Regions from separate parts of the Solibacillus ferritrahens genome, predicted to be linked through region 4. Evidence: riboswitches for the same ligand, from Rfam matches in the RefSeq annotation. Region 4 holds a riboswitch; each other region holds the start of a gene.
What was found. A riboswitch is a leader RNA that binds a small molecule or an ion and turns the genes downstream of it on or off. The one in region 4 is predicted to bind cobalamin.

Region 1: it holds a riboswitch for cobalamin, as region 4 does, so the genes downstream of both, SNE38_RS10395 (hypothetical protein) here and SNE38_RS18385 (hypothetical protein) in region 4, are expected to answer to the same signal.
Region 2: it holds a riboswitch for cobalamin, as region 4 does, so the genes downstream of both, SNE38_RS04710 (glutaredoxin family protein) here and SNE38_RS18385 (hypothetical protein) in region 4, are expected to answer to the same signal.
Region 3: it holds a riboswitch for cobalamin, as region 4 does, so the genes downstream of both, SNE38_RS05870 (ABC transporter substrate-binding protein) here and SNE38_RS18385 (hypothetical protein) in region 4, are expected to answer to the same signal.

Annotation. Positions count from the first base shown of each region.
Region 1 covers NZ_JAXCLE010000009.1:38,896-44,864, reverse strand. The annotation lists gene cobS (adenosylcobinamide-GDP ribazoletransferase) at 1-294, opposite strand, end outside; gene SNE38_RS10405 (bifunctional adenosylcobinamide kinase/adenosylcobinamide-phosphate guanylyltransferase) at 298-840, opposite strand; gene SNE38_RS10400 (ABC transporter substrate-binding protein) at 906-1,859, opposite strand; gene SNE38_RS10395 (hypothetical protein) at 1,846-2,406, opposite strand; cobalamin riboswitch at 2,564-2,745, opposite strand; gene SNE38_RS10390 (Fur family transcriptional regulator) at 2,798-3,208, opposite strand; gene SNE38_RS10385 (metal ABC transporter permease) at 3,205-4,071, opposite strand; gene SNE38_RS10380 (metal ABC transporter ATP-binding protein) at 4,088-4,834, opposite strand; gene SNE38_RS10375 (isopropylmalate synthase) at 4,933-5,178, shown strand; gene SNE38_RS10370 (pyroglutamyl-peptidase I) at 5,289-5,900, opposite strand; gene dacB (D-alanyl-D-alanine carboxypeptidase/D-alanyl-D-alanine endopeptidase) at 5,913-5,969, opposite strand, start outside.
Region 2 covers NZ_JAXCLE010000003.1:144,018-149,986, reverse strand. The annotation lists gene SNE38_RS04720 (DUF2812 domain-containing protein) at 1-285, opposite strand, end outside; gene SNE38_RS04715 (PadR family transcriptional regulator) at 287-598, opposite strand; cobalamin riboswitch at 1,993-2,178, shown strand; gene SNE38_RS04710 (glutaredoxin family protein) at 2,325-2,549, shown strand; gene nrdI (class Ib ribonucleoside-diphosphate reductase assembly flavoprotein NrdI) at 2,546-2,908, shown strand; gene nrdE (class 1b ribonucleoside-diphosphate reductase subunit alpha) at 2,911-5,004, shown strand; gene SNE38_RS04695 (ribonucleotide-diphosphate reductase subunit beta) at 4,992-5,576, shown strand; gene SNE38_RS04690 (ribonucleotide-diphosphate reductase subunit beta) at 5,863-5,969, shown strand, end outside.
Region 3 covers NZ_JAXCLE010000004.1:112,024-117,992, forward strand. The annotation lists gene argS (arginine--tRNA ligase) at 1-1,247, shown strand, start outside; gene SNE38_RS05865 (acyl-CoA dehydrogenase family protein) at 1,487-2,656, shown strand; cobalamin riboswitch at 2,775-2,966, shown strand; gene SNE38_RS05870 (ABC transporter substrate-binding protein) at 3,107-4,063, shown strand; gene SNE38_RS05875 (FecCD family ABC transporter permease) at 4,047-5,054, shown strand; gene SNE38_RS05880 (adenosylcobinamide amidohydrolase) at 5,054-5,969, shown strand, end outside.
Region 4 covers NZ_JAXCLE010000032.1:6,270-12,238, forward strand. The annotation lists gene metE (5-methyltetrahydropteroyltriglutamate--homocysteine S-methyltransferase) at 1-1,910, shown strand, start outside; cobalamin riboswitch at 2,066-2,248, shown strand; gene SNE38_RS18385 (hypothetical protein) at 2,445-2,798, shown strand; gene glsA (glutaminase A) at 3,049-3,969, opposite strand; gene SNE38_RS18395 (NUDIX hydrolase) at 4,121-4,576, shown strand; gene SNE38_RS18400 (sensor domain-containing diguanylate cyclase) at 4,651-5,631, opposite strand; gene SNE38_RS18405 (alpha/beta fold hydrolase) at 5,645-5,969, opposite strand, start outside.

The DNA of each region.
Region 1 (5,969 bases), on a different contig from region 4:
AAAAAAGGCGTCGCTCATATCAATCCAGCCATCTAAATGCAGACCGCCTGTCAGAATAATGAACATAATTACGATTAAAATCGCCAAAAGCAGACTCGAAATGTCACTATAACTTGAGATGACAAAAACACCACCACTAATCATTACGCCTATGAATAAACCAACGATCGGTAAGAAAGCGTACATCCATGTAACCGACTTGGCATTCATATCGAGCTGCCTCTTAATTGGTACTGCCGAGAAGAACTGCCATGCTAATAAAAATCCTGTAAAGCTGTTTTTCAACTTGCCCACTCCTTATTTCCATTGCTGTACAAGCTGATATTGTACTTCATATGCTTCATCGCTATGTTGGACAATCCACTGATGAAGTTCTCCCAAAAGTTTACGATATAAATTTACCTCATTATAACGAGAAGGCAATTCGTCTAACACTTCATTTGATACAACTACTATTGTAGCACCTTGCTGATGCCAAGCTAGCAATTGCTTTTGCAGCGATTCAATACAATTATTGATATATTCGCTATTTTTGCATTCTGCTTCATAGTTAAAAAGTACATTCGAAAGCCAGGTTGTCACACATTCAAAAAGCACGACTGCATCTTTTGAAAGTTGTTGTATCGTTAAAGGAATCTGTACTTGCATTTCCACCGTGTTCCAGGTAGCGTTTTGGTTTTGACGGTCCCACTGATGGCGGACAATCCGTTTTTTCATTTCATCATCAAATGATACTCCCGTAGCGACATAGTAAAGCAACTTATTTTCACCTAACCGCCTCGCATATTTTTCTGCAAAAGCACTTTTCCCGCTGCGTACACCACCTGTTATAAAAATCAATCGTATGCCTCCTTTCCAGTTCAAAAAGAACATGCCCAACTAAGGCATGTTCTTCTATTCTATAACTATTTAAACAATTCCGGATATACTGATTGTGCCATAATTTCTACTGCTTCACCAATACGTGGTCCAGGACGTGACATAATATCGCCATCCACTAAATAAACTGCCTTGTCTGTGACTGCTTGTATTTTATCCCACCCTGTACGTCCTAAAATTTCTTCGACCGCATTTTCCATATAAGTTGCAGGTGAAATAATAATTTCAGGATTGCGAGTAATAACATCCTCTTCTGTCACACTAATCCAGCTCGTCTGATCAGCATAAATATTTTCGATATTTGCATAATCCATTATTTCTTGCTGGAAAGTACTGTTGCCGGTTGTCCAAAGATCCGGAGCTGGGGACACTTCGTAATACACTTTTTTCTTCGTATCGATTGTTTCTGTTTTTTCTTGTACTGTCTTAATTTGTGCTTTAATATCGGCTACAACTTCTTCACCTTTTTCTTCGATACCCATTACTTCTGACAACTGAATAATATCTGAATAAACATCATCGAATGTCGTGGCAGAAGCAATAACAAATACTTTCAGACCCGCATCTTCCAGTTGAGCAATTTGTGCTTCCTCCCCAATTGTATATGCCACAACTACATCCGGATCCAATTCCAAAATTCGTTCTGCATTAATGACGGTAGACGTTGAAACACGTTCAATTTTTTGTGCTGCTTCCGGATATGTATCAAAGTCCGTTGCACCGATAATTTGTTCACCTACTCCTAGTTCAAACAAAATCTCTGTATTGCTTGGCTGTAGTGAAATAATCGTTTCCGGGACTTCATCAAATGTCACCTCAACACCACGGTCATCGACAACTGTATAAGGAGCGCCATCATTTTTGGTTGTAGCTTGCTCCTCATTTTTAACGTCCTTTTCTGTTTTTTCCTCATCTGATCCACATGCTGCTAGTAATAATGTTGCCGCTAATGCAACGACCCATTTGTTATTCAATTTCATTTGTTGTAACTCCTTTTTTCTTTTTCGTTGGATAAGATTTTGAGATAAATGGAATTTCTTCCTGCTGATGCTGTTGATTCATATAGACCGCCATGACAAAAAATACATTGGCAAGCAGCCCGAGAAAATCAAACAGAATTTCATCCACTTCTCTTTCTTCGCTTACTTTATGTAATGCCCTGTAAGACTTTTTCGCCTCGCTGCGACAAATATGCAGTCTTGCGGCACTTTCAATTCCCTGTGGCAGGACAAACTGCTGAATCGTTTCCCCGACTTCACTTACATAAAAATCGTATCGATCGCTTAACCATAGTAAATCTTCAGATGTAATAGCTAATTTACCGCGGACCGAACCATTGGCATGATAGGCTAGCGGCTGAATCTTTTTTAAATCTTCAAGCACAATCTGACCTAATGCATCATCGACTAATGTTGGAAATACTGCGCCGATTCGCGTTGTTAAAGAATCCGTCCGAATCTCATAGTCAACACAGCTTGATTTTTCCCGCATAAACGGATAGCAGGAATAACGAATATCTTTTTTCATATAGTTCTCCTCACTTCAAGTAGTGCCTCCTCGCAATTATTGAGTGAACGAAAAAAAGCCACCCAAGAAAATGGATGGCTTCAAAAATCAATAAAAGGGTGCAAAACGCTCATTCGATCAGTGATTGCCGTACATTCTCTTTAATTCCGAAGAGGGATGTTACGATAAGAAAAAGATTGGTCTCCTGGCTCTGCGTTTCACTTTACTCACAAGTACCTTCCCGCTATATTAGCAGTGGTATTACACTTATTTTCATCAACGCTTACAGTTACGGATATAGCTTCGGATTTACACCGAATTCCCATTTATGCATCATGCATCTTTTTCCTGCAAATTTATTCAATTTGTCTTTATCACTTTAGCATATAAAAAATTTTATGCAAACTACATTTTATAAACATTCAGGACATTTGCCGTAAATCTCAAATTTATGTGCTTCTACAGCATACCCCGGCAACTTTTCACCAAGCATTTCCATTGGGCAGACGGATAGCTCTTTTACTTTACCACAATCACGGCAAATAAAATGATGGTGATGGTGGTCTGACTCGCAGTGCATGCGGAAATTACGCTCACCGTTTAATTCCGTTTCTTCCAAAATATCAAGCTCGACAAAAGTCGCTAAGTTGCGATAGATCGTATCGAAGCTCATCCCAGGGAAATCCTTTTTCAATACTGACAGCAAATCACGGGCAGTCAAATATTTATCAGTAGCTGCAAACATATCCAAAATCAATTCTCGTTTATCGGTCTTTTTATAGCCGTTTTCCTTTAATATTTCCCACGCGCGAGTTGCATTCATAGTACTTCTTCCCCTTTCGATTTAATCGATACTTTTAGCACAATTTTTTTGATAAATATAACTAGCAATAAAATAATGATCGATGTGACAACAATTGTTCCACCAGGTGCTAAGTTTAAGTAAAATGCAGAAATCAATCCAATAATTACTGCCAGCTCTCCAAATACAATTGCTAAAATAATGGCTTCTTTAAATCCACGCGCCAACCGCATCGCAGCGGCTACCGGTAATGTCATCAAGCTTGATACAAGTAAAATCCCTACGATTCGCATACTTGCGGCAATGACTAATGCAACCACTACCATAAACAGCAGATGAATCCACTTTGCAGGTAAGCCACTCGCTTTAGCGTATTCTTCATCAAACGATAAAACAAAGAGTTCTTTAAAAAACAGAACTAAAAATAATACGACAACGACCGCAATCGCCATCACAACATACAAATCCTGCCGCGATACAGCGGAAACTGAGCCGAATAAATAGCTCATCAGATCGGTATTAAAGCCACTTGCCAACGAAATAAATATCGCGCTAATTCCGATACCACCTGACATAATAATCGGAATCGCAAGTTCTTCATAATGTTTATACAGTCGACGTAAACGCTCAATTAAAATCGAGCCACTTACAGATGCCACAATACCTAGATAAATAGGGTTTAGCAATGCCAGTCCTGCGAATGACTGACTTAAGTAAAGACTTCCAGCGATACCGGCAAGTGTTACATGCGATAAAGCATCTGCTATTAACGACAATCGACGAACAACGATAAACACCCCTAGAAGCGGTGCAATCACGCCAATAATCAATCCCGAGAAAAAGGCATTTTGTAAAAATTCATAGTTTAATATTGCTTCTATCATAACGGCGGTCTACTCCTTAATGAATCTTTCGAACAGAGTGACCGTTCCAGCTAGCGATCTGTTCTTCCGAAATCGTATCAAAATCATTTTTATATCCGTGGAAATGGATCGATTGATTTAGGCATGCTACATGACTGACACGATCCGAAACCGTATCAACATCATGCGTAACTAAAATCATCGTCATATTGTGATGCTTATTCAAGTGTGCAAGCATATCATAGAATGCCTGCACATTTTCGCGGTCAATTCCTACTGTAGGTTCGTCTAAAATAAGGAGCTTAGGGTCTGACACTAAAGCACGTGCGATAAATACGCGTTGCTGTTGGCCACCAGAAAGCTGCCCAATATTACGCTTCAAATATTTTTCCATACCGACATCCTTTAAAGCACCCTTCACTAAAATGTCAGCATCTTTTGGATATCGTTTAAATAACCCAACCTTTTGTACCAAACCGCTTTTTACAACTTCTTCAACTGTTGCAGGGAAACCGGAATTAAAGGCATTGGACTTTTGCGACACATAGCCAATCCATTCACGGTGCTTAAAATGATTGGCTTGTTCGCCAAATAATTTAATTTCTCCAGACATTGGCTTCAATAGACCTAAAATTAATTTTAAAAGTGTCGATTTTCCAGAGCCATTTTGCCCCATTAACGCCAAAAAGTCGCCCTCATGAACGCGTAAAGAAATATTTTTCAAAGCTTGTGTGTATTCATATTGAAATGAAACATCCTTCAATTCAATTAGTATTTTTTTCATATCGTTCGCTTCTTTCTAATTCAAAATCATTACGATTTACATCATGTTAGTATAATAGACTTTTTGGTTCATGTAAAGGAAATAAACTTGAAAGGATGATGACTATTCAAATGTTACAATGGTTTGAAAATCTTAAAGGAATGAATGATAAACAGTTACAGAAGTTTGCCAAACAACAGGAGCTTGAATTTTCTATTGAAGAAATTAAAAAGCTGCGCAAAATTTTAAGTAATGCTTCCATTACTTGGGGCATTTACGGGATACCACAAAATGTACGCGAGGAAATAGAGCAGCTGATCGGCTCCAAAAGATATAAAAAACTAAGAAAAGTAATCGGATTTTAGTCTTATCTGAAAGGCTATTGTGGCCAGTAAAAAAGCTTGGAATTTATAGTTAGTTCCTTTTTAAGAACTTTATAAATTTCCAAGCTTAGTTATTTAATAATATATTCCAATTAAACGTTTTCTATACATACTTCTAATGCAAGCTCTATTGCAGCTTCCAAATCACGTCCAGACCAGCCGGGTATTCTACCATGTTGGATAGCCAATTCAAATGACGCCGGTATATGGATAAACCCGGCAGCACGAATCGACTCATGATTTACTGCGTAATACAGTCCTTCATACATAATATTATTGCAGAGGTACGTTCCTGCTGAATTAGAGATCGCCGTTGGATACCCTGCCGAATTCAAACGATTGATAATTTTTCGTATTGGCAATGTTGAAAAATAGGCAACATCGCCATCTGTTCGAATTGATGCATCTTCAAATTCATGACCTGCATTATCTTTTTCTCCATCCTTTACATTGATGGCAACACGTTCCGGTGAAATTTTCGAAATACCTGCTGCAAGTCCCAGTGAAACAATGATTGTAGGCTGTACTTCTTCAATAAGGTTCAAAAATTGTTCAGGTGCTTTTTGAAAATCAACAGATAGTACATGCCCAACTACTTCATATTGACCAATAGTTTTCCCGTTCAGTGCCTGTACAATATCCATCGTTGGATTAATCGGATTTGTCAGGAATGGCTCGAATCCTGTTACTAATACTTTTTTCATCTCATTACACCTCTACAAATTTTTAACAAGCGCTGTCATTGTACGATCTATATATGCATTTCCGTTCGC
Region 2 (5,969 bases), on a different contig from region 4:
AATATGTTTCATATAATAATGATTTTTTGCAATTAGCTCCCAACCAGCTTCATGGAAAAGCTTCTTATAATCATCAAACTCTTCTTTATCTTTTAAACTTCTGAAATCAATTTTGTATCGCATATTTACCGCATCTAAATCAACTTTAAATATATAATAGTTTTCACCAATTTCTTTTTTATCGTAATCTACAAGACGCCAACCGCTTTGGGCAAGCTCGTTTAACCATTGTTCTTCAGCTTCAAATGAATTAAATCTTTTACTCAATGTTCGTGTAATTGCCATCTTATCCCTCACCATTTAATTTGTATGTAAATAATAATAGCTTTTCATAACGTCGTTGTTCATAGATTAGCGCTTCTTTTCCTGCATCTGTAATGGCATAAATCTTTTTCTTTCGATTGTCTAAATCAACACCAACTACTTCAATTAACTTTTGTTTTTCAATATTTTTTAATACCCCATAAAGCGTTCCCGGTGCGATTTCATACTGCCCTTCGCTTACCTCTGAAATTGCTTTAATAATGCCATAGCCATGCGTTGGTTCTTTTATTAATGCTAATAAAATTAAATACGTTGGTTCTGATAAAGGAATCATAGGCCCTCCATATATTGACTGTCGATATATCGATATTACATATATTAAAATGTGTATATATCGAGTGTCAAGATATAATTAGCATATATTGTAAAACATTCAATTTTTTTAAACTTATATTTATCTTGTTTTAATGGTGGTAGCATATCCAAGTAACTGACAACTGCCCACAGCGCAAATATAAAAAAACCTTCCTAAGATATATCAGAAGGTAAGTAAAGGTATAGAATTTATCCCCAATTAATGAAATTCCGCCCCATCTACTATATAATGGAAATTACAAAACATAAAGGTTCATCACCATAACATGAGGTTGATTTTCTAATAAAATTTCACTTGAATAATTGATGGGCTACGGCAAGACAGCGCTAAAGCCGCTTGACGTGTCTTTATCACTGCCTTTATTGCCGTTTACGAGGCCCACCAATCCGAAAATTTTGATTTTGAAGCGTCCGTCCAACTTCGAGTGGACAAAACGCCTTAGTAGATAGAAAGTGCCTTATTTTAAATTTTTCAGTGCCCGCCTAAAATAAGGGAAGATTTTACCGTTATTTGAAGGATGCAGCTCATTTTGGGGTAAATAAGGGAACGTTTTACCGTTATTTCAAATAAAATCCTGAAATTTCATGTTTTTTAGGTCAATAACGGAAATTTCTCCCCTTATTTTGACTATTTTTTATGTCATTTTCGAAATAACGGAAATTCCTTCCGCTATTTATTTCATTAACAATTCAATCTACAAAGGCTTTGTAGCCACACCGCCCGAAATGCCTGCCCCGGAATGTAGTACAACAGACGCTTCAACGCGTTTTCCCGTAGCGAATCTTATTTTTTCAATAATGTCATCCCCAACTTATGGTGATGAACCAACATAAGGATTTTAGAAGGAGGACTACAGTGAATTTCCAAAACTTAAATTTATTCATCCTCGCCATCCCTATTGTTACTTCTTTTATTATTTCGATTGGCTTATATCTTTATTACAGAAAAAAACCGAAAGTTGATAAAGGTTTTAAGTTCAATTATTATGCCCTTTCATACCGCCGAAAATTTTGGCGTACTGTCTATTCGATTCCAATATGTATACTTTCAATCGGAGTCATTTATTTAATGCTAGGATTTTCTAGGTTGTTTATTTTCATAACATTTTTCATCACCATTTTATTTGCTATTCAAGCAACCTATAATTACGTCATGTGGAAAAGAGAATTAAAGCATTAATATGACACATTGTTCATTCGAAGTTTTGGGCAATGTGTTTTTTAGTTCCTTTTTGATTTGTATAGGTATTAGTTCTGTCAACTTTCTCTTTAAAAAGTACAATAGCTGATCAAGTTATATTTCTTTCCTTTACTTTTACTTTGGAACGGCTTATACTCAATTCACAACCATATATTGTGTTTTTTTATCACGGTACTACTAAATGTAGTTTAAAAGGGAAGTTTGGTGCAAAACCAACGCTGTCCCCGCAACTGTAAATGCTGACTGAAGACTAAAATTGCCACTGTGCCACGTGCATGGGAAGGTACGTCTGATGGATGACGCAAAGCCAGGAGACCTGCCGTGTTAAAACTACGTACATTTCTTCGGGGAATAGGAAATGGAGGCGCAATTTTTCCATTTACGTTTCCATTTCAGGCTATCCTTTTTTTCCCGGGATAGCCTTTTTATATTTTCTTTAGAACGTACAGCACAATAAATATCTTTATAGCGAGGGATTCTATTAATGAAACTTTATACGAAAACAATCTGTCCAAAATGCCTATGGGTAAAATCCGAACTTGATGCTGCGAACTTACAAGTCGAGATTATTAATATTGACCAGGACGAAACGGCAAAGCAAAAAGTACTCGATGCAGGCTTTCTATCTGTCCCTTTATTCGAAATCAACGGAGAATTTATCGCAGAGCCAACTTCCATTATTAACCGAATTTCTGAAATAACTGCATGATTATTTATGCTTCACGAACTGGCAATGTACGATACATCGTGCAAAAACTTGGCTTGCCTGCAAAGGATTTAGCCGATGTGGATAAAATCGATGCGCCGTATCTGCTATTTACATATACGGATGGATTAGGCTCTGTCCCCCCTATCGTCGATCAGTTCATGACTGCGAACTACAATCAATGCAAAGGAATTATCGTAAGCGGGAACCGTAATTTCGGTCATGCTTTTTTCGGCCGAGCAGGTGATCTTTTAGCAACAAAATACGGCATTCCGTTAATCGAGAAACTAGAATTACGTGGGACCCCATTCAATTACGAAACCATTAAAAATTACTATTATTCCATTTGGAAAGAGGTTTAATGATGAAACAATATTTAAAATTAAACAATGACATATTAAATCGTTACCGTGCTACGGGTGAACTGGATTTAGCAAAAGATAAAGAAGCAACACGCCGCTATTTCCTAGAAGACGTGAATGTCCGTTTACGCTACTTTATCGATATTGAGGAAAAAGTACGCTATTTAGTTGATGAAGGCTATTATGAAAAAGAATTTCTTGAAATGTACTCAATGGATTTTATTAAACGGATGTACAAAAAAGCGTATGCGTATAAATTCCGTTTCCCCTCGTTTATGAGTGCTTCGAAATTTTACGATAGCTATGCAATGAAAAGCAGAGACGGAAAAGAAATTCTTGAAAAATATGAAGACCGAATCGTTATTATTGCCCTTTATTTAGCACAGGGTGATGAAGCATTGGCAGAAAAGGCCATTAAAGCGGTCATGACTGCCTATCAGCCGGCAACACCTACTGCTTTAAACAGCGGGAAAAAAGCACGCGGTGAGCTTGTCTCATGCTTTAAACTGACGATGGACGACACGATGAATTCGATTGCCGAAAACATCGGCTATTGCCTGGAGCTTTCCCGATTAGGAGGCGGTGTCGGAGTAAACTTAACCGATCTGCGTCCTTTAGGTGATCCGATTAAAGGGATATTAAACCGTGCGAGCGGGGTAATGCCAGTTGCGAAACTGCTGGAAAACTCCTTTAGTTATTCGAATCAGCTTGGGCAACGAAATGGTTCTGGAGTCGTCTACTTAAATGTTTTCCACGGAGATATTGAGGCGTTCATCTCTTCCAAAAAACCAAATGCAGACGATAAAATCCGTCTTGCCACACTCTCAACAGGGATTATTCTTCCGGATATTTTCTTTGAACTGATGCGCCGCGATAAAGATATCGTCTTGTTTAGTTCTTATGACATTTATAAAGAATACGGAAAACGCATGTCGGAAATTTCGATTACGGAAATGTACTACGAGCTATTGGATAATCCGAACATCCGTAAACTGAAACGATTAAATGCACGTAAATTATATACGGAAATCAAAAAAGCTCAATTTGAATCGGGTTATCCGTTCGAAATATTTGATGATAATGTTAATAACGCTCATCCATTAAAGGAAATCGGTCGTGTGAAGATGTCCAATCTATGCACCGAAATACTTCAGTACCAACAAACAAGTGTTGTTACCGATCAAAATGAGCCGAATGAATATGGCCTCGATGTTTCTTGTAACCTAGGTTCAATTGACATTCATGAAGCAACGAAAGTTCAGGATTTCGGTCAGCTTGTCGATACAGCAATGCGTCTTTTGACGAATGTTTCAACTATGACAGATATCGTCAACGTTCCTTCTGTATCTAAAGCGAACAAAGTAATGCACTCTGTTGGATTAGGTGTTATGAACTTGCATGGACACCTCGTACAAAGCGGAATCCGTTATGGTTCCAAAGAGTCCATCGAATTTATCGATGCGTTTATGGAAGCATTGAACTATTACTCGTTAAAAGCATCAATGGAAATTGCGAAGGAAAAGAACGAAACATTTTACCGATTTGAGGAAAGCGATTATGCGAGCGGGGTTTATTTTGAAAAGTATATAAACAAAGAAGAAATAGAACTTACACCTGGTGTGATTAAAGCACTTGGGGCTACACCGATTATTACTCAAAATATGTGGCACCAGTTGAAGTCTGACGTATTGGAGCATGGGTTATTCCACTCCTACAGATTGGCGATCGCTCCGACAGGCAGTATCTCATACATCCGCAGCTGTACGGCTTCTATCTCCCCTGTTACGGAACGTGTGGAAGTACGTGACTATGCGGACAGCCGTACCATTTATCCGATGCCATTTTTAACAAATGACAATGAGGAACTCTATACAGAAGCCTATGATGTAAATCCGTATGAACTGATCGACCTTTACGCAGCCGCGCAAAAGCATATTGACCAAGGAATTTCCATGACACTTTACGTAACGGACCAGTGGAACACAGAACAATTAGCAAAAGCCTACATTTATGCGTGGACGCGTGGTATTAAAACCGTTTATTACGTACGCCAACGTTTACTTACAATTGAGGAGTGTGTCGCATGTCAAATTTAACGTATAAAGCGGTCAACTGGAATACCCCAACGAGTGAACTCGCACGTATTTTTTGGGATCAGCAATGGAAACAAATATGGTTCCCAGAGGAAATTGCAGTCAGTAAAGACGTCAAACAATGGAAGGAATTCGAGCACCAAGATACGTACAAAAAAGTGTTCGGCGGCCTGACATTGCTTGATACAGTACAAACGAACATTGGCATGAATGAAATCGCTAAGTATACACCTGATTTTCAGGAAAAAGCGGTATTAACAGTTTTCGGATCGTTTGAAGCGATTCACGCGAAGTCTTATTCGTATATTTTCACAACACTTTGTACAAATACGGAAATTGACGAAGTGTTCGATTGGGTGCAAAAAAATGAGTTTCTTCAATATAAAGCTAACCGTATTGGAGAAGTATATTCTGCTATAAAAGAAGATGACCCGGAAAGCTTATGGAAAGCGATGTACGCTTCAGTTATGCTGGAAAGCTTCCTATTCTATTCCGGCTTCTTCTACCCGCTTTATTTAGGCGGACAAGGTGTACTGCGAAATAGTGCGGAAGTAATTAGCTTAATCTTGCGTTAAATCGTGGCGCAAGTAAAACTCTTTGAATTCAAGGAACATCCTAACGTTAAGTCGAGGACAATCTTGAGCCAAGATTGATAGTTAAAAGGTTGAAATATATCAATAAGGTGCAACGATCATCGAAAGCACATGGTTTTACATGGAAGCGAGTAGAGTAGGGTACAAGTCAATAATGGTATCCGAAGCGGAGAGATATAGCAAAAGTTATATATGATATGATCTGATCTTATAAGAAATTATAAGCTGCATATAGCAGAAGTAAGAATGACGAACTTACTTGAACAAAATGGACGAATCAATCCACGGAGTAGCAGTCGGCTTTTTCGCCCAGAACATTTTCAAAACGTTCCCAACAGAAAAACAGCAGGAGCTAACTTTGTGGGGCTATGAATA
Region 3 (5,969 bases), on a different contig from region 4:
GACATGCCCGCGGTGCTTCTGTTGGGGATTCTTTATGTAACGTTATGGATTTTGCCGGTTTTGATGTATCTCGCGAATACTACATTAATGATGCAGGTAACCAAATCAACAACTTAGCGTACTCATTAGAGGCACGCTATAAACAGGCTTTAGGCATGGATGCTGAGATGCCGGAAGATGGCTATCACGGTCCAGATATAATCGCTATCGCTGGGAAATTAGCTGAAGAATTTGGTGCTTCGATTTTAGACAAAACTGAAGAAGAACGCTTCAAATTTTTCCGTGAGCATGGCCTAAAACTGGAATTAGCAAAATTACAAAATGACTTGAAAAACTTCCGTGTTGAATTTGATGTATGGTATTCAGAAACATCTTTATATGAAAACGGTAAAATCGATGTTGCATTAGAGAAATTAAAATCAAATGGCCATGTATTTGATGAAGAGGGAGCAACTTGGTTCCGTTCAACAACATTTGGAGATGACAAGGATCGAGTGTTAATTAAAAACGATGGTTCATTCACATATTTAACTCCGGATATTGCTTACCATGAAGATAAATTACGTCGCGGATTTGATAAATTAATCAATATTTGGGGTGCTGACCACCATGGCTATATCCCACGTATGAAAGCGGCTATTGAAGCACTTGGCTATGAGCGTGAAACATTGGAAGTCGAAGTAATTCAAATGGTTCAGCTTTACAAGAACGGCGAGAAATTCAAAATGAGTAAGCGTACAGGTAATGCTGTAACAATGCGTGAGTTAGTGGAAGAAGTAGGTCTGGATGCAGTACGTTATTTCTTCGTGAAAACTGCAGGAGATTCTCACATGGACTTCGATTTAGATTTAGCAGTATCACAATCGAATGAAAACCCAGTGTATTATGCGCAGTATGCACATGCACGTATTTCATCAATTTTACGTGCAGCAAGCGAGCAAGGTTTTGAAGCATCATTGGAAAACCTGAACTTACTTGTAGCAGAAAAAGAAGAAGATGTTCTGAAAAAGGTAGGTGCATTCCCGCAAATCGTGGCAGATGCAGCGAAACACCGTACACCGCACCGTATCGCGAACTATATCCAGGACTTAGCAGCAGCATTCCATAGCTTCTACAATGCAGAAAAAGTTTTAAACCAAGATAATAAAGAGCTAACTGAAGCTCGTTTAGCATTAATTACAGCAGTAAAAACAACTTTAGCCAATGCATTGAAACTAATTGGAGTAAGTGCACCTGAGAAAATGTAATTTATATTTCAAAACACCCTATTTCCTTTATGCGGAAAATAGGGTGTTTTTTCATTAGCTTGAATATATTCTCCTTTCTCCCGCAATCGTTCCACTTTAGACTTGCAATGCCACCTCTATGAAGTAAGTGAATCCCTACAAAGAAGCTAGGGATATCTATTGACTTGTAAATTTCTGAAACGTACTATTAATTTAACGAAATAACGATGCATGACAACAAACACGAGGTGGTGCTTTTCATGAGCAAGGAATTATTTATTCAAACAGACGAGCAGCGACAATGGTTGGAAAAACTCGAAACAATTTCAGAGAGCGTGAAACAACTCGCCCAACAAACAGATGAACAAGCGACATTTCCATTTGAAAATTTCCGGAAACTGCGGGAAATCGGTTATACAAAAATAACGTTGCCAAAAGAATACGGTGGGGATGGCCTCACATTATATGATGCGATCTTACTTCATGAAACTTTGGCAAGCTATTGCGGTAGCACGGGGCTAGCTGTATCATGGACAATTCAAAATGTAGGCGAAATTTTTGAGAATCGTTACTGGAATCCACAAAAGCTCGACTGGTTTGGAGGAGAAATCGCAAATGGTGCAACAGTAAATCGTGCGGTAAGCGAGTTTGCGATGGGGAGCCCAGTGCGCGGCGGACGTCCGGCGACATCGGCAAAACGTGATGGCAACCATTATATAATTACCGGGCGTAAAAACTATACGAGCGGTGCACCCGATCTAGATTACTTTTTAGTATCAGCTTGGATCGAAGACGAGGACCAGTTAGGATTTTTCCTTGTTCCGAAAACGGTGCAAGGAGTATCGGTGGAAAATACATGGGATGTGGCGTCGATGCGCGGTACAGGAAGCGATGATTTAGTGCTGGACAATGTACGCATTGATCAAACGAACTTAGTGGAAATTCCAAACTATACAACTGGCTTTAAGTTGAACGGTTGGTTGCTCCTCATCCCAGCGACTTATTTAGGGATTGCACAGGCTGCAAGGGATTATGCGGTAGATTTTGCAAATAGCCATTCACCGAATAGTATTAAAGGGACAATTGCCCAGCTGCCTAATATACAAACACTGATTGGAGAAATGGATTTAGCATTGACGAACGCACGCTTTACCATTTACGGAGTAGCCGGGTTATACAATGACCCAACAAAAAAGAAGACACTTATAAATGAAATCAATATTGCCAAACATGTTGTGACAAATACAGCGATTGAAGTCGTTGATAAAGCGATGCGTTTAGTCGGAGCAAAGAGCTTGCAACGATCCAACCCACTTCAACGCTATTACCGTGATGTTCGTGCAGGCTTACACAATCCGCCAATGGATGATATTACGATAAAGCGTTTAGCGGAGACAGCAATTGAAAACAATTTAAAAGCTAAAGAGTAACCTGTTCTTTTATTACACCACACGTGGTCCGATTTCAATCAGATTAAAACAAATTATCTGAAACTTTGGCGGATTTTGCATACAATAAATGAAATATCCGCTATAATAATATTATTAATTAAATATGTACTATAAAGGTTCTTACTATATCCAATTAAAGTAAGAAGTAAAAGGGAAATCGGTTCAACTCCGATGCGGTCCCGCCACTGTAATTGCTAGTTTTGAGCTATATGCCACTGAAATTTTTGGGAAGGCAGCTCATAAACGCTAACGCATAAGCCAGGAGACCTGCCTTTATAATGCCCAATTAATGCCTACGCGGATAGGATGCGGTAAATGAATTTTTTATTTGAATTTATTTGCTTACATAAAGCTTCCTATTTTGTAGGAGGCTTTTTATTTTTGTGTAAAATTACAGGTTAGAACAATTTTAGGAGGAATTAATTACATATGAAAACTTGGCAACGACTTTCTTCAACAGGAATCTTCTCCATTATGCTTCTTGCAGGATGTGGAGTAGAAGAAACAGCAGTTGAAAAAGATACAGCACAACAATCGACAAAAGCGGCTGAGGAACAAGCGCAGTTTCCTGTAACGGTAACTGATGCTTTAAACAAAGAAGTGACAGTGGAAAAAGCACCTGAACGCATTATTTCCCTCATTCCGTCCAATACAGAAATATTATTTGGCTTAGGCTTAAATGAACAAATTATTGGAGTATCCGATAATGATAATTACCCGGAAGAAGCTCAGACAAAAGAAAAAGTCGGTGGAATGGAATTTAACTTGGAACAATTGATTGCATTGCAGCCAGATCTAGTAGTAGCTCATGAATCAGGTCTTTATAGCTTTAACGAAGAAGGTATTGCGCAACTTGAATCAGTGGGTATTCCTGTATTTGTAGTGAAAAATACTACAACATTTGAAGAAACATATACGACTATTGAACAAATTGGGCAATTAACAGGGAAAACCGCTGAGGCAACAGAGATGATTGCATCCATTCAAAAAGGAATTCAAGACATTGAAGTTAAAGTGGCTGATTTAGAAGAAAAATCTGTGTTTATCGTAGTGGGCACAGAGCCGGACTTATATGCAGCAGGACAGGAAACATTTATTAATGAAATGCTAGAAGTGTTAAATGTAGAAAATGCAGTACAAGAACTTGGGTGGCCGATGTATAGCTCTGAGCAATTTGTTGACAGTAATCCGGACGAAGTGATTGTAACATATGAAAATGACTATGATAGCATCGTAAATAATTCTGCCTATGCCGAAATGGATGCAATTAAAAATGGCAATGTTCATGTAGTGGATGGGGATACGACGAGTCGCCAAGGTCCACGTATTGTAGAAGGTATTGAATCACTAGGTGAGGCAATTTATCCAGATGTATTTAAAGAATAGTAAGTATATATATGCTTATATTGCTTCCATTGCATTGCTTCTTTGCAGTTTGTGGATTGGGGTATCATTTGGAACGGTTAATATCCCGATTTCGACATTGTGGGATAAAGCGACAGATCCGATTGCTTATAGTATACTTTGGAAAATTCGAATGCCACGCGTAATTTTAGCCGCAATTGTTGGTGCATCACTTGCGATTGCAGGTGCGGCTTTTCAGGGGCTCTTAAAAAATCCATTGGCCGATCCGTATACGCTAGGGATTTCATCAGGTGCATCAGTCGGAGCAGTTATGACGATTTTTTTAGGTATCTCGATTCCTGTTCTTGGTGCATTTACATTACCTGTATTTAGTATGGCAGGTGCCGCATTTACAATGGTCATAGTATTATCATTTGCCCGACTTGTGGATCGTTCTATGAAAATGGAAACGTTAATCTTAACAGGAATTATATTTAGCTCGTTTTTAGGTTCATGTATCTCATTAATGGTTGCTTTAACGGGGGAAGAGCTTAGAGCTATTATTGGTTGGCTGCTTGGCAGTGTATCGATGCGCGGCTGGTCATATGTAAATATGGTTTTACCATTCATGATTATCGGTACGAGTATTATATGGTTCAACCGCCGTGAGCTGAATGCGATGATATACGGAGAGGAACGTGCCCAGTACTTAGGGGTAAATGTGAAGCGAAGTAAATATATGATTTTAGCAGGCGGCTCCATCTTAACAGGGTCTGCTGTAGCTGCATCCGGTACGATTGGTTTTGTCGGTTTAGTTGTCCCACACATGATTCGTCTATTAGTTGGAGCCGATCATCGACATTTACTGACATTATCCTTTTTAAATGGTGCCAGTCTACTCGTCATTTGCGACTTAGTATCACGTACCATCATCTCACCTGTAGAGCTCCCAATTGGCGTGATTACGTCGTTTATTGGTGCACCGGTATTTGCCTATATTTTCTTTAAGCAACGTAGAAAGGTTGTTGCATAATGTTAAAAGTGAACGAATTGTCGGGTGGTTATGACGGGAAACAGATTGTGAAAAATATGACGTTTCACGTGGAAAAAGGTAAAATCCTCGGGATTCTTGGTCCGAACGGTAGTGGAAAATCGACATTATTAAAAATGATCAGTGGCGTTTTAAAACCTACACGGGGGGAAATCTTGATTGAAGATCGCCCGATTAATAGCTATGATATCAAACAGTTGGCAAAAAAGATGGCCGTTCTTCCTCAATTAAATGCAAGCGTATTTACGAACAGTGTATATGACGCTGTTTCATTGGGCAGATATCCACATCAAAGTGGCTTTTTTTCCACATGGTCAAAGGAAGATGAAAACCTAGTACAGCGTGCAATGGAAAGCACAGGTGTTTCACATTACAGAAATCAACATCTAGAGTTTCTGTCTGGTGGTGAGCAACAGCGTGTATTTATTGCACAGGCATTAGCTCAAGATTCGGAGCTGCTTCTTTTGGATGAGCCGACAAATCATTTGGACATTGCCCATCAGAAGCAAATTTTGGATATGATTCGGATGCAAGTCGAACTTAATGGGTTAACCGTTGTATCGATTTTCCATGACATTAATTTGGCGTCGCTATATTGTGATGAACTGCTTCTAATAGAAAATGGAGAAATACGCGCGTTTGGTGAGCCGCATGAAGTCATTATGCAAGATCAAATTGCTGATGTATACAAAGCACGTATTGTGACTTATCCACATCCGGAACTGCCAAAGCCGCAAATAACAATGTTGCCAACGAATGAATTAGAACGGAAAAAAGCGACTATTAATAAAAAAAATTTCATAATAACAGATGAATATGTTAAGTACAATTCTCCCTCCCCATTAAAAGTTATCTCTTCAGCAGTACATAACGCAGGAATGGGCTGGTACGATACAT
Region 4 (5,969 bases):
AAAACCAGGAATTATTCTTAACAAATAACTACATCCTACAACAGTTTGAAGAAGCTAAGAATGAACTAGGCATCATTGGAAAACCAACACTTATCGGTCCCTATACTTTCGTTGATTTAGCAAAAGGTTATGACGAAAAAACCCGTGCAGCCTTCTTTTTAAAATTAATTCCGCTATACGCGGAAGTAATCCAACAACTTGTAGATGCTGGTGCTGATTGGATTCAAATCGAAGAACCTTCTTTCACAAAAAATCTTGAGGAAGAAGAGATTTTATTAATCGAAGAAGTGTATAAGCAGTTAACGGAAGCTGTACCTCAGGCAAATATATTGATACAGACTTATTTTGAGGCATTAACTTCATTTGAGCGCTTATGTAATTTACCTGTCGCAGGTATTGGCTTAGATTTCGTACACGGTAAGAAAGAAAATATGAAATCGCTTTTACAATATGGTTTCCCTAAGGATAAAACGTTAAGTATCGGAATAATTAACGGTCGGGATATATGGTCCGTTAACTTAGCAGAAGCTGTTTCTACAATAAGTACAGTTAAGCAACTAAGTGGTGTTAATGATTTATGGATTAGTTCTTCCTGCAGTCTACAGCACGTCCCTGTTACAAAAAAATCAGAACAAAATCTTCCGCATGAATTATACGATGCGCTTGCTTTTGCAGACGAAAAAATACGTGAAATTGCACATATAACAAATTACATTCAGCATGGAACGTGGAGTAAAGAAGGTATCGTCGCAGATAGCATTAAAGTGATTGAATCTTTGGCAACACACGCTATACGAAAAAATGAGCAAGTTAAAGCTTTAGTTGAAGGAATTAAGGATTCCGATTTCTCACGTTCTGTCCCATTTAAAGAACGCCAAGTACTGCAAAAGAAATCGTTAAAGCTTCCTGATTTCCCTACGACAACAATTGGGAGCTTTCCTCAATCTCAACTAGTAAAGAAAACACGTTCGGCATGGCGCAAGAAGGAAATTACAGACGAACAATACGATGCGTTTGTAAAGGAAGAAACGGCTCGTTGGATTCAAATTCAAGAAGAAATTGGGTTAGACGTATTAGTACATGGAGAATTTGAACGAACAGATATGGTGGAATATTTCGGAGAGCATTTGACTGGATTTGCCTTTACGAAAAATGCTTGGGTTGTTTCATACGGTTCCCGTTGCGTTAAACCACCAATCATATACGGTGATGTCGAATGGACACATCCAATGACCATTAAAGAGGTAGTGGAAGCGCAAAAACTTACTTCAAGATATGTAAAAGGCATGCTTACTGGACCTATCACTATTTTAAATTGGTCATTCGTTCGCGAGGACATTTCAAGAAAAGAAGTGGCATTCCAGCTAGGTTTAGCGATTCAGCAGGAAGTAAAGGCACTTGAAGATGCAGGCATAAAAATTATCCAAATTGATGAACCTGCACTTCGGGAAGGGCTTCCTTTACGCAAAGAAAATTGGGATGAATATTTACAATGGGCGGTGGATTCGTTTAAGCTCGCAACATCAAAAGTTGCGGTAGATACACAAATTCATACCCATATGTGCTATTGCGAATTCAATGATTTTATCGATCCAATCCGCGCATTGGATGCAGATGTTATTTCATTGGAAACTTCAAGAAGCCATGGAGAGCTAATTAATTCGTTAAAAGTTCATCCATATGAGCTTGGAATTGGTTTAGGCGTTTATGATATTCATAGCCCCCGTATTCCAAGTGTAGCTGAAATTAGTTCGATATTAGAAGAGAGTCTTGCTGTCATTCCTACAGAACAATTTTGGGTTAATCCTGACTGTGGTTTAAAAACGCGACATGAGTCTGAAACGATTGCTTCATTAACGAATATGGTAGAAGCCGCTAAGCTATTACGCGCGCAAGTATTATCTGTCTGATTTCACTAAAATACAGTAAACCACTAAGAACAAAACATTAGTGGTTTACTCTTCCAATTATATTTCGATTGCTAATTCATTTAAGTTTAGTCATTGTAGGATAGCTATTTGTATTACTCTCCCCTTATTGTTTACAAATAGCTATCTAAGAATAACTAAATTTTACTGGAAAAGGTTTAAATTTAACATTTAATTAAAAGGGAAGAACGGTGTGAATCCGTCGCTGTCCCGCAACTGTGATTCGGAGCAACTCACAATAAACCACTATTGCCGAAAATGGGAAGGTGTGAGGAGCGTTGATGATAAGCCAGGAGACCTGCCTTTTCAAGTACAAACCATTAACCTACGCGGATAGGAGGTTTAGAGTATGAAAGTAAATATTCTTCATGCTCATAGTGCGACAATTATACAAAGGTTTTCATTGCGAAAAAGAAAACTTCTCTTGTATTCCTTGTCTCTTTATGAAGCGACCATTTAGCAACAACTTCAATTTACAATGTTGCTATTTTTTTTGGACTATAGGAGGAATATAATATGCAATTGGACAAAGTACTTCAATTTATGCAATTGATGAATGAAGTAATTTCAACACATCAAACAGAGGCAGATGCAAATACCATTAAAAGCATTAAACAACAATTGTTAGCGCAATCACCAAATGATTATAAGGAAATTACAGCTGCCTGTTTTCAAAAGACAACCGACTTTTATATTAACAAACTAAAAGAATTTGTTTTATTTAATAATCTGCATGAAGCTACAGAAAGTATAAAAAAATATGCGGAGCAACTAATTAATCAATCTCCACAAGAATATAAAGAGATCAATTATGCATATTTACATGTAAAATACGAATTAATTGGTCTAGCCGTTGATAACAGCAAATAAAGTTATTAAATGAAAAATGTTTTAAATTGAAGCCTCTGCAAACAATAAAAGAGAATGGTCATATTATTTATTTTGAATTCTTAATTGATGAACAGCCGCATTACATAGCGGTAGATATCGAAACTATTGATGCTGAATAATTGAAATCACCATGATCTATTGATAACCAGACGTCAACTATCATCATTTTCATTAAGTAAATAAATTAAGGAACAGTCTCTCATTCATTATGTAAGACTGTTCCTTTTCTTTATAAACAAAACAGGTCGAATTCCTTTGATAACTGTGTTAAAAAGGCAATGCCAGCGACACTATTGCCGACTTGATCGATTGCAGGACCATAAATCCCTATTCCAATTGGACCTTGTAGGTGCTCAATTGCCCCATTTTTCACAACTGCGATTATCGCTCCGGACACACCGCTTTTTGCCGGTAACCCAATGAAAGCCGCGAACTTCCCTGATGCATTGTACATTCCGCAGGTGAACATTAATGCTTTAGCAATATGGATCACTTCTTTACTGCAAGTGGCGGTACTCTTTTCACCATTAGTCGCAAAATAAAGAGCCATTTTCGCTAAATCCTCTACATTGACCGATATGGAGCAGAGCTGTAAATATACTTGCAATGCTTCCTCTACGTTTGATTTTAAAAACCCATTTGCCTGCAAAATATAGGCAATCGCGCGGTTATAATCGGCCGCATGATATTCTGATAAATAAACTTCGTTGTCGATGTGTACTTTCTTCCCTATAATTTGCTCTAAAAATAGAGTTACTGATTTCACCTTTTCGTACATCGTTTCCCCTGGTAATAAAGATGCTACTGTAATTGCACCTGCATTAATCATCGGGTTAAATGGCTTATTATTGTGACTTTCTAAACGGACGATAGAATCAAAGGAATCACCTGTAGGTTCAACATCAACATAACGCAAAATTTCCTCGATGCCATGGTGATTCATTGCCACCATAAAACTAAATACCTTTACTACACTTTGAAGCGTAAAAAGTTGTGTACATTCACCAAAATCTATCTTATCTTCCATTGATACTAAACTGACAGCAAAAGCATCCGGATTAGCCGTAGCAAGAGCCGGGATATATGTCGCAACCTTACCTTTAGCCGTCATCTGTGCAGCATGTTCATAAATTCCCTGTAGTTTTTTCATTTATGGCTACTAGCTACCCACCTCTCAATACTATCTATTACGAATTCTTCCCCATTTTATCCGTTATTATAAAACCTTAAAAATCAGGTTATGGAAACCTTGATTATTCATTAAGCGTCAATTGTTAAAAATAACCAAAGGAGTTCACACAATGAGTTATATTATGAATTTACGAAAGAAAGTTGGTACTGCTCCCCTTATTATGGTTGGTGCTTGTGTGCTCATTTTTAATGAACATAAGCAATTACTAATGCAATTAAGGAAAGATAATGGTTGCTGGGGACTTGCAGGTGGATCGATGGAACTAGGGGAAACATTAGAAGATGTAGCTATGCGTGAAATGTACGAAGAAACTGGGCTTACAGCAAATCGTCTACAACAGTTTGGTATATTCTCCGGCAAAGAATTATATTATCAATACCCCCATGGAGATGAAGTATATGTTGTTGCCACAACTTTTATTTGCGACGACTACTACGGTTCATTGCGTTATGATTCCGATGAAGCGAAAGATTTAAAATTCTTTTCTTTGGATGCTTTGCCTGAAAAAATCAGCCCCCCTGACCAAGTAGTAATCCGCAAATATTTAGATGCAAATGTAATATAATGCTTATCAGCTAGTTTTCTTGAATTTCAAAAGGCTACTGAAATTTCCATTCAATAGCCTCTTCTATGTTGATATTATGTCATCAATTCATATTGTGTAGCGTGGTTCCGTCCATTCCGCTTCGTTGCGTAAAGCGCCTCGTCTGCATGTTCAAAAATGGATTTTTCTGTATCCCCTTCTTTAAACGTAGCACACCCTATACTTACCGTCATTCTTCCTATTGTCGGCCAAATCGTTTGCTCAATCTTTATATTTAGATTTTGTGCAATTTGAATTGCTTCATCTTCAGCGGTTTCGCCTAACAGTAAAACAAATTCTTCCCCACCAAATCTTGCGGCGGTATCATTTTCACGTGCCGTAGTATTTAAAATCAGCGCCAATTGAGCCAATACTAAATCTCCAACTGCATGCCCGTATGTATCATTTACTTGTTTAAAATGGTCAATATCCAGGACGAGTAATGAAAAAGGAACACCTTCCTGATTATATTTTATTACATGATGAGTAAGCTGTTGCTGGAACCAACGCCGATTTGCAATTCCTGTTAAGTTATCTGTATTTGAAATTTCCTTAAGCTCTTCATTTATACAAATTAGTTGTTCTTGTTTTTTTTCAATTTCTTTGTTAATTCGGTGAAGATCCTCAAATGCTATAGTTTTTTCTTTATATGCCTCTTCCAACAGTTTCTTTGCATGACGAACTTCACGCTCATAGTCAATTCTTTTTTTCATTGACATAAAAACAAAAGACACGAATACTTCTTCTTCCGATTGAAGTTGCTTTGCATTAACTAAACACGGAATCGTTTGCCCTTCTGTATTTTGTACATGAATAAACAACTCATCGACCAAACGATAAATCGACATATTCGGATATAGATAGGAATGAAAAATTAATTTACTACTTGAAGAAAATAATTTTTCAATATGTTTTCCGATTAGATCTTCCCGTTTGAAATTTGTCCACACTAAAAATGTTTCATTTACATTTACAATTGTATACTGCATATCGGTTTCTATATATCCACAAGGTAATTGAGATAATCGACTATCCATTTATATTTCTCCCCTATCCTCGCTTTAAATATTGTAAAATGATTTCTGCAGTTAAATTTGGAGCACTTAAATGCGGGTAATGGCCTCTTGTATTTAAAATAACTAATTCACTATCCAATATATGTTCATTTAAATAGTCCCCTACTTCAATTGGGACAATGCTGTCATTCGCACATTGCAAGATTAATGTGGGAAGCTGCAACTCACCTAATCGTTGACGATAGTCACTAAAGAAAGTTACTTCAGCGAACTGTCGTGCAATACTAGGATTGGTCGAAACAAAAGTTCTTTCAAGTGTTTTGGTTAAAATTGAGTCACTGGATTGATCCATTGCCAAA